2 regions of the Kitasatospora sp. NPDC002040 genome follow, and region 2 is predicted to be linked to the other one. Evidence: predicted binding sites of a transcription regulator. Region 2 holds the regulator's gene; the other holds the start of a gene.
What was found. Region 2 encodes HspR, which represses chaperone genes until heat shock. Its sites were predicted from a motif close to TTGAGNNNNNNNNNCTCAA; they were not measured.
Positions count from the first base shown of each region.

Region 1: the regulator HspR is predicted to act here: its motif matches at 5,024-5,042, upstream of lon (endopeptidase La).

Region 1 covers NZ_JBEOXV010000003.1:440,145-446,168, reverse strand. Annotated here, with positions in the region: gene ABT118_RS12295 (GtrA family protein) at 143-667, opposite strand; gene ABT118_RS12290 (NHL repeat-containing protein) at 739-2,172, opposite strand; gene lon (endopeptidase La) at 2,557-5,001, opposite strand; gene ABT118_RS12280 (rhomboid-like protein) at 5,130-5,756, opposite strand.
Region 2 covers NZ_JBEOXV010000021.1:8,554-14,577, reverse strand. Annotated here, with positions in the region: gene dnaK (molecular chaperone DnaK) at 1-1,602, shown strand, start outside; gene grpE (nucleotide exchange factor GrpE) at 1,599-2,204, shown strand; gene dnaJ (molecular chaperone DnaJ) at 2,310-3,449, shown strand; gene ABT118_RS29135 (heat shock protein transcriptional repressor HspR) at 3,457-3,960, shown strand; gene ABT118_RS29130 (helix-turn-helix domain-containing protein) at 4,170-5,165, shown strand; gene ABT118_RS29125 (hypothetical protein) at 5,774-6,024, shown strand, end outside.

The DNA of each region.
Region 1 (6,024 bases), on a different contig from region 2:
TCGCCGGTCCGACCACCTCCGGCCCACCCCCCTTGTCCGCGTACCGGCCCGTGCCGGTTTCCGCAGCGTAACCGCCGCCGCGGTCAGGCCCCGGGCAACCCCCCGGCCGCTGCGGGGGACGGGGTCGGGATCCGACGCCCTCTCACCGACCGGCCCCGGCCCGGGGCCGGTCGGTGCGGACCGGGTCCTCGGCCCGGTGCGTGAAGACCCAGCGGTTCATCGCCCAGTACCGGAACACCATCGCCAGCAGCGTCCCCACGATCATCCCGCTGAGGAAGTCCGCCGCCTCCTCCGTGAACGCGCTGACCCGCGGCTCCCGCAGATCGAGCAGGTACCGGGAGGCCACCAGCGGCGCATCGTTGACCAGCACCGCCAGCCCGCTCACCACCAGGTACAGCACCGCCTCGCGCTGCCGCCCGTGCGCCCGGAACGACCACTGCCGGTTCAGCACGTACGACACCGCCGTCGCCAGCACCGTCGCGATGGTCAGCGCGACCACCGGCTTCTCGCTCAACAGGGTGTGCCGGAGGCCGTAGTTGACCGCCATCGTGAGCAGGAAGCAGGTCCCGCCCACCAGCAGGAACTTCACCAGTCTCCGGTGCCGCACCAGGAACGGCCGCAGCCGGGGCGGGACTCGGGACAGCACCCGTTGCGTAGGTGACGGCATTTCGGCAGTTTCGCACGCCTTCGTGCCGTCCGGTACCCGGCTCCCCCGGCCGGGTGGCGGCGGCCCGGCAGCTACCCGGCGGTGATCCGGAGCACGCCGGTGGTGGTGCCCTGGAGCACCACCCGGCCGGGCGCGATGCTGCCCACCATCTGCAGGGTGTCGAAGATGAAGCCCGCCCCCAGGTACGCCGTCCGCACCGTCCGCCCGGTGGCCGGGTCGATCTCGGCATACGCGTACGGGTCCACCGCCGAGGTGCTGTCGGTGCCCGGGATCACCGGGTTGCGCAGCACCGTACGGAGCAGCCCGTCGGCGGTGGACAGCCTCGGCACCGCCGCCGACCGGGTCCGGTTGTCCCACTTCAGATCGCAGCCCGACCCGTCGGCCCGGACGTCCACCCGGCTCAGCCCGCCCCGGAAGGCGCCCGAGGAGGGCACGCTCGGCCCGGCGTCGTCCGGCAGCTTCGGGTACGGGTAGCCGTAGGTGCTGGCCACGAAGACCGCGTTGCCCACCGCCACCGGGGAGTTCTCGCTCCCGCTGCCGCCCGCCTTGAGCACCGGCACGGAGCAGACCTGCTCCCCGCTGCCCGCCCGGTAGACCAGCAGGTTCACCGTCGGTGCGGCGTTGTCCACCACGGTCACGTAGTCGGTGCCGGTGGCAGGACCGAAGAAGGTCGGGGTCGAACCGCTGCCCCAGCTGAGCTGCCCGGGCTTGCGCCCCGGCCCCCGGTCGTACGCCTGACGCCAGCTCACCTGCGGGGTGCCGTCCGCCGCTGCGGTCAGCAGGTAGGTGGCGTGGGTGGTGGTGACGGCGGTCCCGACCGGGGCGGTGGAGATCGAGTTGGACACCCGCTCGCCGGCCGGCAGCGCCAGCGTCCGGACCTCGCCGGTCCGGTCGTCCGCGGTGCCCACCACCCCGCCGCCGGTGGCGAACCAGACCCGGCCCTGCCAGTCCGGCGAGATCCCGGTGACGGCGTCGCCCGCCGGGACCGCCCCCGCCAGCGAGAGCCGCGAGTCGACGTACAGCTCCCAGCCGCCGGAGGCCGTCCTGCGGTGGGCGACCCGCAGCAGGTCCCGGTTCCCGTCGACCGCGACCAGCCGGTCGCGCTGGTCCAGGTACGCGTACACCCCGCCCAGCAACGATCCCTTGGCCAGGGCCAGTTCGGCCACCGACTCACCGGTCGCCGGATCGAGCAGGTGGACCGTCGGGGCCAGCCCGAAGATCTCGGTGCAGAGTGCGACCGGGTAGCCGTCCGCGCCGACCAGGACGGTCGGGCAGGCCGAGGCCAGGGCCGTCCGGTGCGAACGGATGCTCCCCGCGCCGGGGCCCGGCAGCGGGGTGGCGTCCGAGGAGCCGGTGTCGCCGTGCATGGTGGCCGTGCCGGGCGGGCCCGCGAAGGGGTTGGCCGGCGGCAGCGGGGTGAACACCTCGGCGGCGTGGGCCGGGGTCTGAGCGGTCAGCAGGAGCGCGGCCGTGGTGAGCACGGCAGCGCGGGCGCGCAGGCGCATGGAAGTCCCGTCGAAGAAGGGTGGACACAGGGGTGCACCCCGCCCGGCAGGACGAGAGAGGGCCCGGCAGCAGCCGGGCGGGAGGGCACCGCGCTCAACAGGCGCGGCGACAGATCGCCGAACACGCACGGGCCAGGTCGACATCGAGTCGACGGCTCAGGTGCGCGTGGCGGGTCATGGCCCCATGTTCCCGCCCTGACAACCCGTCACACAACCACCGTCTCACGGTGCGGAAGCACAGCCGCGCAAGGTGGCACCGCCAGGGGCCCGGGGAACGGCGACGCCGACCTCGTACAAGGTCTCACCAACTTGCACGGTCAGGCACTTCCGCAGTGACCCGCACGCCGGATCTCGTCGCCGTTCCCCGAGCCCCTCGGACTGCGGCTACGCCGCGACCAGCACCTCCGCCGGCTCCAGCGCCAGCTCCAGCACCTCCCGGACGTCGGCCACCGGGTGGACCGTCAGCCGGGACAGCACCTCCGCCGGCACGTCGTCCAGGTCGGGCTCGTTCCGCTTCGGGATGATCACCGTGGTGACCCCGGCCCGGTCGGCCGCGAGCAGCTTCTGCTTCACGCCGCCGATCGGCAGCACCCGCCCGGTCAGCGACACCTCACCCGTCATCGCCACGTCCGTCCGGACCTTCCGCCCGGAGAGCAGCGAGGCCAGCGCGGTGGTCATGGTGATGCCCGCGCTCGGCCCGTCCTTGGGGACGGCCCCGGCCGGGACGTGCAGGTGGATGCCGCGCTCGCGCAGCCCCGTCACCGGAAGCTCCAGCTCCGCGCCCCGCGACCGCAGGTAGGAGAGCGCGATGTGCGCGGACTCCTTCATCACGTCCCCCAGCTGCCCGGTCAGCGTCAGCCCGGTGGCCCCGGTCTCCGCGTCGGCCAGCGAGGCCTCGATGTACAGCACGTCGCCGCCCGCGCCGGTCACGGCCAGCCCGGTCGCCACCCCGGGGACGGCGGTGCGCCGCTCACCGGGCTCCTGGGCCGCCTCGGGGGTGTGGTGCGGGCGCCCGATCAGCGCGCGCAGCTCGTCCGGACCGATCGCGACCGGCAGTTCGCGCTCCCCGAGTTCGCTCTGCGCCGCGAGCTTCCGCAGCACCCGGGCGATCGACCGCTCCAGGTTCCGGACCCCGGCCTCCCGGGTGTACTCCCCCGCCAGCCGGCGCAGCGCGGCCTCGTCGACCGTCACCTCACCGGCCGTCAGACCGGCCCGCTCCAGCTGGCGCGGCAGCAGGTGGTCCCGGGCGATGACGACCTTCTCGTCCTCGGTGTAGCCGTCCAGCCGGACCAGCTCCATCCGGTCCAGCAGCGGCTCCGGGATCGACTCCAGCACGTTCGCCGTGGCGAGGAAGACCACGTCGGAGAGGTCGAGTTCGACCTCCAGGTAGTGGTCCCGGAAGGTGTGGTTCTGGGCCGGGTCGAGCACCTCCAGCAGGGCGGCGGCCGGGTCGCCCCGGTAGTCGGAGCCGACCTTGTCGATCTCGTCCAGCAGCACCACCGGGTTCATCGAACCGGCTTCCTTGATCGCCCGCACGATCCGCCCCGGGAGCGCGCCGACGTAGGTGCGCCGGTGCCCGCGGATCTCCGCCTCGTCCCGCACGCCGCCGAGCGCGACCCGGACGAACTCGCGCCCCATCGCCCGCGCCACCGACTCGCCGAGCGAGGTCTTGCCCACCCCGGGCGGCCCGACCAGCGCCAGCACCGCGCCGCCCGCCCGTCGCCCGCCGCCACCCTTGACCGAGCCGCTTCCCGCCGCCCCCGCCTCGCGGCCGCCGACCGGCCCCAGCCCCTGGTCGGCCCGGCGCTTGCGCACCGCCAGGTACTCGACGATCCGGTCCTTCACGTCGCCCAGGCCCGCGTGGTCGGCGTCCAGCACCGCCCGTGCGCCCGCGATGTCGTACGCGTCCTCGGTCCGCTCGTTCCACGGCAGTTCGAGCACGGTGTCCAGCCAGGTGCGGATCCAGGAGCCCTCGGGCGACTGGTCGGAGGAGCGCTCCAGCTTGTCGACCTCCTTGAGCGCGGCCTCGCGGACCTTGTCGGGCAGCTCGGCCGCCTCGACCCGGGCCCGGTAGTCGCCCTCCTCGTCGGCCGGGTCGCCGTTCAGCTCGGCCAGCTCCTTGCGGACGGCGTCCAGCTGGCGGCGGAGCAGGAACTCCTTCTGCTGCTTGGCCACCCCCTCCTCGACGTCCTTGCGGATGGTGTCGTTGACCTCCTCCTCGGCGAGGTGGTCCCGGAGCAGGGTGAGCGCGTACTCCAGCCGGGCCAGCTGGTCGGCCTCCAGCAGCACCTTGAGCTTCTGCTCGGCGCTGGCGAACGGCGCGTAGCCGATGTTGTCGGCCAGCTCGCCGACGCCGTCGATCTGCGCGACCCGGTCCACCACCTGCCAGGCGCCGCGCTTGCGCAGCCACTGGGTGGCGAGCGCCTTGTACTCCTTCACCAGCTCGGCGGCCCGCCCGGCCACCGGCAGCCCGGGGTCGGACTCGCGGAAGGCGCTGGTCTCGACCCAGAGCGCGGCGCCCGGGCCGGTCGTCCCGGCCCCGATCCGGACCCGGCGGACGGCCCGGACCAGCGCGGCCGGGTCCCCGTCGGCCAGCCGGCCGACCTGCTCGACCGTGGCCAGCGTGCCGACGGCGGCGTACGAGCCGTCCAGCCTCGGCACCAGCAGGACCTGGGGCTTGGCCCCGGTGCCGACACCGGACCTGGCCGCCTCCACGGCGGCCCGCACCTCGGTGTCCGACAGGTCCAGCGGGACCACCATGCCGGGCAGGACCACCTCGTCGTCGAGCGGCAGCACGGGCAGAGTGAGCGGTGTGGACGTCGATGCCATGATCTCTCCCCAGTCAGTGAAGTTGAGTTGACCTGACTAAGGTTTGGCGAAGGCCGATTGTTCCCCGGCAATTGTTCGCCCTGAGCGATCACTCCGCGCCCGGGTCGGCCCGGGCCGCCGACCTGGGATCAGACCCGCGAGGGGACCAGGCGCCGCACCGACAGGCCCCGGCCGGAGCCCCTGCGCAGCCAGTGGCCGAGGGCCACGCCGATCAGCAGGGCGGCCGGATGGCCGACCCGGGTGACGAGCTCGGAGTCGGAGACGAACTGGTAGCCCGTCATCGCGACCGCACCGGTGAGCACCAGTGGCCGGGCCGACCCGGGGAGCAGCGCGCCCAGCGCGCCCAGACTGGCCAGCACGCCGTAGCTGACGCCGATGTCGACGCTGTCCAGCGCCTCGGGGGCGAGCCGGCCGGTGGAGACCGCGAAACCCACCGCAGCCTGCGAGAGGAGGGTCGCCAGCACGTGCCCGGCGGCCAGCACCAGGATCGTGCGCCGGGCGCCGACCCGGCGCTCCAACGGCGCGACGGTGACGGCGAAGGCCCAGAAGTACGGCATCCAGACCGGCCCGGCGACCCAGAGCCCGCTCAGCAGCAGGGACCGGACCGGGTGGTCGAGCAGGTTGTGGCCGTCGGAGCTGGAGAACTCCTGCAGACGGTCCACCAGGGCGGCGTCGCCGAAGCGGGCGAACAGCGTGGTGCCGAGCAGGACGGCGAGGTAGCCGAGAGCGAAAGGGTTGCGGCGCGGCGTGGGCACGAAACTCCGCAACCGTGACCGGAGATCCGCCATTCCACCCACCACCCGACTCGTGCCACCATGTGACTTGTCGTGCTCACGGTACTTCGCCGTCCTGAGAGCCCGCTGTGAATCCACTGTGAACATGGTTCGAACCAGCACACCCCTTGGTCCGGACCATCCCTTTGCTTACGGACAAGTAGCCGTCGCGCAGAGGAGTCTGCCATCCCTTCGAGGGCATACGCACCGTTACGGGCGATATTTTCGGCGGGTAAGGTATCGCCCCGTG
Region 2 (6,024 bases):
CTGGACGGCAAGGACTTCAACCCCCAGCAGATCAGCGCCTTCATCCTGCAGAAGCTGAAGCGCGACGCCGAGGCGTACCTGGGCGAGACGGTGACCGACGCGGTCATCACCGTCCCGGCCTACTTCTCCGACTCCGAGCGCCAGGCGACCAAGGAGGCCGGTGAGATCGCGGGCCTCAACGTCCTGCGCATCGTCAACGAGCCCACCGCCGCGGCGCTCGCCTACGGCCTCGACAAGGACGACCAGACCATCCTGGTCTTCGACCTCGGCGGCGGCACCTTCGACGTGTCCCTGCTGGAGATCGGCGACGGCGTCGTCGAGGTGAAGGCCACCAACGGTGACAACCACCTCGGTGGCGACGACTGGGACCAGAAGGTCGTCGACCACCTGGTCAAGGTCTTCCAGTCCGGTCACGGCGTGGACCTCTCCAAGGACAAGATGGCGCTCCAGCGCCTGCGCGAGGCCGCCGAGAAGGCGAAGATCGAGCTGTCCTCGTCCTCCGAGACCTCGATCAACCTGCCCTACATCACCGCCTCGGCCGAGGGCCCGCTGCACCTGGACGAGAAGCTCACCCGGGCCCAGTTCCAGCAGCTGACCGCGGACCTGCTGGAGCGCTGCAAGACCCCGTTCCACAACGTCATCAAGGACGCCGGCATCGCGCTGTCCGAGATCGACCACGTGGTCCTGGTCGGCGGCTCCACCCGCATGCCCGCCGTCGCGGAGCTCGTCAAGGAGCTGACCGGCGGTCAGGACGCCAACAAGGGCGTCAACCCGGACGAGGTCGTCGCCATCGGCGCCGCGCTGCAGGCCGGTGTGCTGAAGGGTGAGGTCAAGGACGTCCTGCTGCTCGACGTCACCCCGCTGTCCCTGGGTATCGAGACCAAGGGCGGCATCATGACCAAGCTGATCGAGCGCAACACCACGATCCCGACCAAGCGGTCCGAGATCTTCACCACGGCCGAGGACAACCAGCCGTCCGTGCAGATCCAGGTCTACCAGGGCGAGCGCGAGATCGCGGCGTACAACAAGAAGCTCGGCATGTTCGAGCTGACCGGTCTCCCGCCGGCCCCGCGCGGCCTGCCCCAGATCGAGGTCACCTTCGACATCGACGCGAACGGCATCATGCACGTCGGCGCCAAGGACCTCGGCACCGGCAAGGAGCAGCGGATGACCGTCACCGGCGGCTCCGCGCTGCCGAAGGACGACATCGAGCGGATGATGCGCGAGGCCGAGCAGTACGCGGCCGAGGACCACGAGCGCCGCGAGGCCGTGGAGACGCGGAACCAGGGCGAGCAGCTGGTCTACTCGACCGAGAAGTTCATCGCGGACAACACCGACAAGCTGCCCGAGGACGTCAAGACCGAGGTCGAGACCGCGATCGGCGAGCTCAAGGAGAAGCTGAAGGGCGAGGACATCGCGGCGATCCGCGAGGCCACCGAGAAGGTGTCCACCACCGCCCAGAAGCTCGGCGCCGCGCTGTACGCGCAGAACGACGCCGCGGGTGCCGCCCCGGCCGGTGACGCCGCCGGTGCCGCCAAGGACGACGACGTGGTCGACGCCGAGATCGTGGACGACGAGAAGCCCAAGGGCGGTGCGGCATGACGGAGAAGCCGCAGGGCACCGAGCCCGGCGACGACTCCGCCGCCGAGGAAGCGGTCCTGAAGGCTGCCGAAGAGGCGGTCGCCGGTGCCGGCTCCGACGAACTCGCCGCTGCCAAGCGCGAGTTGGTCGAGCGTACCGGTGACCTCCAGCGCCTCCAGGCCGAGTACCAGAACTACCGCAAGCGGGTCGAGCGGGACCGTCTGACGGTGCGCGAGATCGCGGTCTCCAACATCCTGGAGGCCCTGATCCCGGTGCTGGACGACATCGGCCGGGCCCGTGAGCACGGCGAGGTGACCGGCGGCTTCAAGTCCGTCTCCGACAACCTGGAGACGGTCGTCGCCAAGCTGGGCCTGCAGCAGTTCGGCAAGGAGGGCGAGCCCTTCGACCCGACCCTGCACGAGGCGCTGATGCACAGCTACTCCTCGGACGTCACCGAGGACACCTGCGTGCAGATCCTCCAGCCGGGCTACCGGATCGGCGAGCGGATCATCCGTCCGGCGATGGTCGCCGTGGCGGAGCCCCAGCCGGGCACCCAGAGCACTGCCGCGCCGGATGCCGACTCGTCGGACTCCGACAAGGCCGACGGTGCCTCGGAGAGCTGACCGAACGAGCGCTGCGGAGCCGTCCACCGTCCAGGACGGTGGACGGCTCCGCAGCGCCGTATCCGCGTACCCAACATCGAACACCCCCGGGAGGTGGCGGCAGCCATGAGCGCGAAGGACTACGTGGAGAAGGACTACTACAAGGTCCTCGGTGTGCCCAAGGACGCCACCACCGCCGAGATCAAGAAGACCTACCGGAAGCTCGCCCGCGAGTTCCACCCCGACGCCAACAAGGGTGACGTCAAGGCGGAGGACCGGTTCAAGGACATCTCCGAGGCGTACGACGTCCTGTCGGACGACAAGCGCCGCAAGGAGTACGACGAGGCCCGCGCCCTGTTCGGCAACGGCGGGTACCGGGCCGGCGGCCCGCAGGGCGGCAGCTTCGACTTCGGCGACCTGTTCGGCGGCAGCCCGCAGGGCGGCGGCGGGGTCGGCGACATCTTCGGCGGCCTGTTCAACCGGGGCGGCCGGCAGCCGCAGCCGCGCCGGGGCGCCGACGTCGAGACCGAGGTGACGCTCGCCTTCGAGGAGGCGGTGGACGGCGCCACCGTGCCGCTGCGGATGACCAGCCAGGCCGCCTGCCGGCCCTGCTCCGGCACCGGTGCCAAGGCCGGCACCACCCCCCGGGTCTGCCCGACCTGCGTCGGCGCCGGCACGGTCAGCCGGGGCCAGGGCGCGTTCGCGCTCTCCGAGCCCTGCCGGGACTGCAAGGGCCGCGGCATGCTGGTCGACGACCCCTGCCCGGTCTGCCACGGCAGCGGCCGGGCCTCCTCGGCCCGCACCATGCAGGTCCGGATCCCGGCCGGGGTCCAGGACAGCCAGCGGATCAGGCTCAAGGGCAAGGGCGCCCAGGGCGAGCGCGGCGGCCAGCCCGGTGACCTCTACGTCACCGTGCACGTCGAAACCCACCCCGTGTTCGGCCGGAAGGCCGACAACCTGACCGTCACCGTGCCGGTCACCTTCCCCGAAGCCGCGCTGGGCGGCACCATCGAGGTGCCGACGCTGAACGGGCCCTCGGTGAAGCTCAAGCTCCCGGCCGGGAGCGCCAACGGGCTGACCCTGCGGGCCCGCGGCAAGGGCGCCACCCGCAAGGACGGCACCCGCGGCGACCTGCTGGTCACCGTGGAGGTCGTGGTCCCCAAGCACCTCGAGGGCGAAGCCCTGGAGGCCCTGGAGCAGTACCGCGAGGCCACCGCCTCGGACGACCCGCGAGCCGCCCTGTTCAAGGCGGCAGAGGGAGCGTGATGACCAGATGACCCCCGACAACCCGATCGGCGCCGGTCTCGGCGAGGGCCTCCCCGGCGGCCCCGCCCTCGGCCGCCCCCGCCCCGCGGCGACCCACTACGTGCTGACCGAGGACACCCCGGTCTACGTGATCTCGGTCGCCGCCGAGCTCTCCGGCCTGCACCCGCAGACGCTGCGCCAGTACGACCGCCTCGGCCTGGTCTGCCCCGACCGCACGGCCGGCCGCGGCCGCCGCTACTCGGCCCGGGACATCCAGCAGCTCCGCGAGGTGCAGCGGCTCTCCCAGGACGAGGGCATCAACCTGGCCGGCATCAAGCGGATCATCGAGCTGGAGAACCAGGTCGCCGCCCTGCAGTCCCGGATCACCGAGCTGGCCGACTCGCTGGAGGGCGCCGCCTCGGCGCTGCAGCAGCGGGAGGCGGCGGTGCACGCGTCCTACCGGCGCGACCTGGTGCCGTACCAGCAGGTGCAGCAGTCCAGCGCGCTGGTGGTCTGGCGACCCAAGCGCTGACCTGTCGGATGGCACGAAGCCGCCGGTTCCCTCCGTCAGGGGGGTGCCGGCTGCTTGCGTCCGGTGAGAGAGTGCTAGCCGACCGGCGAACGGCTCGATCCCACCTCCCAATACGGACTGGCTCGACTACGATCGCGGCCTAAGATGCCTGGTGTAGCAGACTTTGAGTCACGTGGCCTGCTTGTTCGGTCAACGACAAGGAGCCGTAGATGAGTGCGCGAGAACAGCCGGTCACCGCACCCGGTTCGCGAATCCTTTCCCCGGATGCACGCGTGCTCTACCTGAAGGCAATCCAACAGAATGGCAGACTTCTCCGCCACGACTGCACGTCGGAAGAGAATAGTGCCCTGACCGAACTGTTGGAACTCGGACTCCTTATTCCCGACAGCGAGGAGCCCGGCACGTTCATGGCGGTGGACCCGAGCCAGCTTTCCGCGAGTCTGAGTTCCGCCTGGCAGCGCCAAGCACTCGACCTGCTGTCGCGAGCGGCCGCCCTGCCCGAGGATCTGAACGATCTCGCCGAGGCATTCCACACCCCGAATCAGCGCGGCGGGGCCATCGAGTACGTCCGCGGCAAGGCCTTGATCAACCAGCGCCTGCAGCAGGACACGGCCAGTGGAATCACCGAGGGCCTCGCCATGCAGCCCGGCGGCCCGCGCCCCCCGGCGCTGCTCGCCTCCAGCCGTGAACGCGACCTGGCGACGCTGCGCCAGGGTGCGACGATGCGGACGATCTACAACGCGAGCACGCGTTATCACCAGCCCACCAGGGACTACGTCTCGATACTGGCGAACGAGGGGTGGCAGTTCCGCACCCTGGACGAGCCGTACGCCCGGCTGATCGTGGTCAACCGGCGATTCGCGGTCATACCCGTGGTCGACGACGACCTGGCCGCATTCATTTATGACCCGGCGGTGGTGAATTTCCTCGCCGAAGAAGTATTCGAGCGGAACTGGAGTCGCGCGCTGGATTTCGACGGCGACCGGACCGTTCCGCAACAGGTCGTGTCCCGCCTGCGCCAGACCATCATCGACCTGCTGCTCTCCGGGACCAACCACCGGGTCATCGCACGCCGGCTCGGCATCAGCGAGCGCACTCTCGCGCGCCATATCGCCGAGATGCGGGAGGACTACAACGTCGACTCCCTGTTCCAACTCGGATACGTGCTGGGCCGGGCTCCCAGCAACGATCCGAACCAGGTCTGACGCTCTGCTCCGCGAAGTGCGTTCCCGTCATCTCCGGGCCGACGGGCTCCCAGGAGACTGGTCCCCACGTACCGGGAACCACCTCGTCCGACCCCGTGAACCGATCAACCCCAGTTGAGGTCTTCGAGCGCAACTACCACGTTGACCGCCTTGGCGGAGTGCTCGGCAGGCTGAGCCTGCGCGCCACCAGCCGCGACAGTGCCCACAGCGAGCACAGCAACCGTGGCGGCGACCGGCAGGAGAACCTTGCAGACAAGTCGATACATACGAGACACAGACCCACCCCTTTCAGCGAGTACGCAAGCTGAACTAATAGGACTAACGTCCACATGATGCCGTACTGATCTGGCGGTGTCATCCACCAGCCCATCCCCGGTGCGTCATTTCTCTGCCAGTCATCCAGATGACAGGCATGGAAGCTGGACGCCAGAGCCGCCCCCGATGGACGATCAGTTCGCCTCCGATGGTCCACTGCAAGATCTCCCAAACTTGCCAATGAACCGTCAATTAGCAGTTCCGAGGCACCGCACACCTTTGCTTGAGCGGCAACTATCCAAACGCCTGCCGGCACCAACCACTACCCGGTCGGCCGTCCCCCGGAGCCAACAATGAGTGAGCCGTACCTGCGCAATCGCGCCGTCCAGACCCCCGAGGGTCGGCGCGCTCGGGTGTTCCTGGCCGCGCCGCTCATGCGGCTGACCGGACCGGCCGACAGTGTGGTGACGCTGGCCAGCCGGACCAGGCTGACCACCCTGCGTTCCGCCCTGCTCAAGAGCGGCGCCGCCGTCTACAGCGCGCACCACAGCGACGCCTGGACGGTGGCCGGCCGCGCGCCGGAGCCGCGGGTGCCGTCGGACTT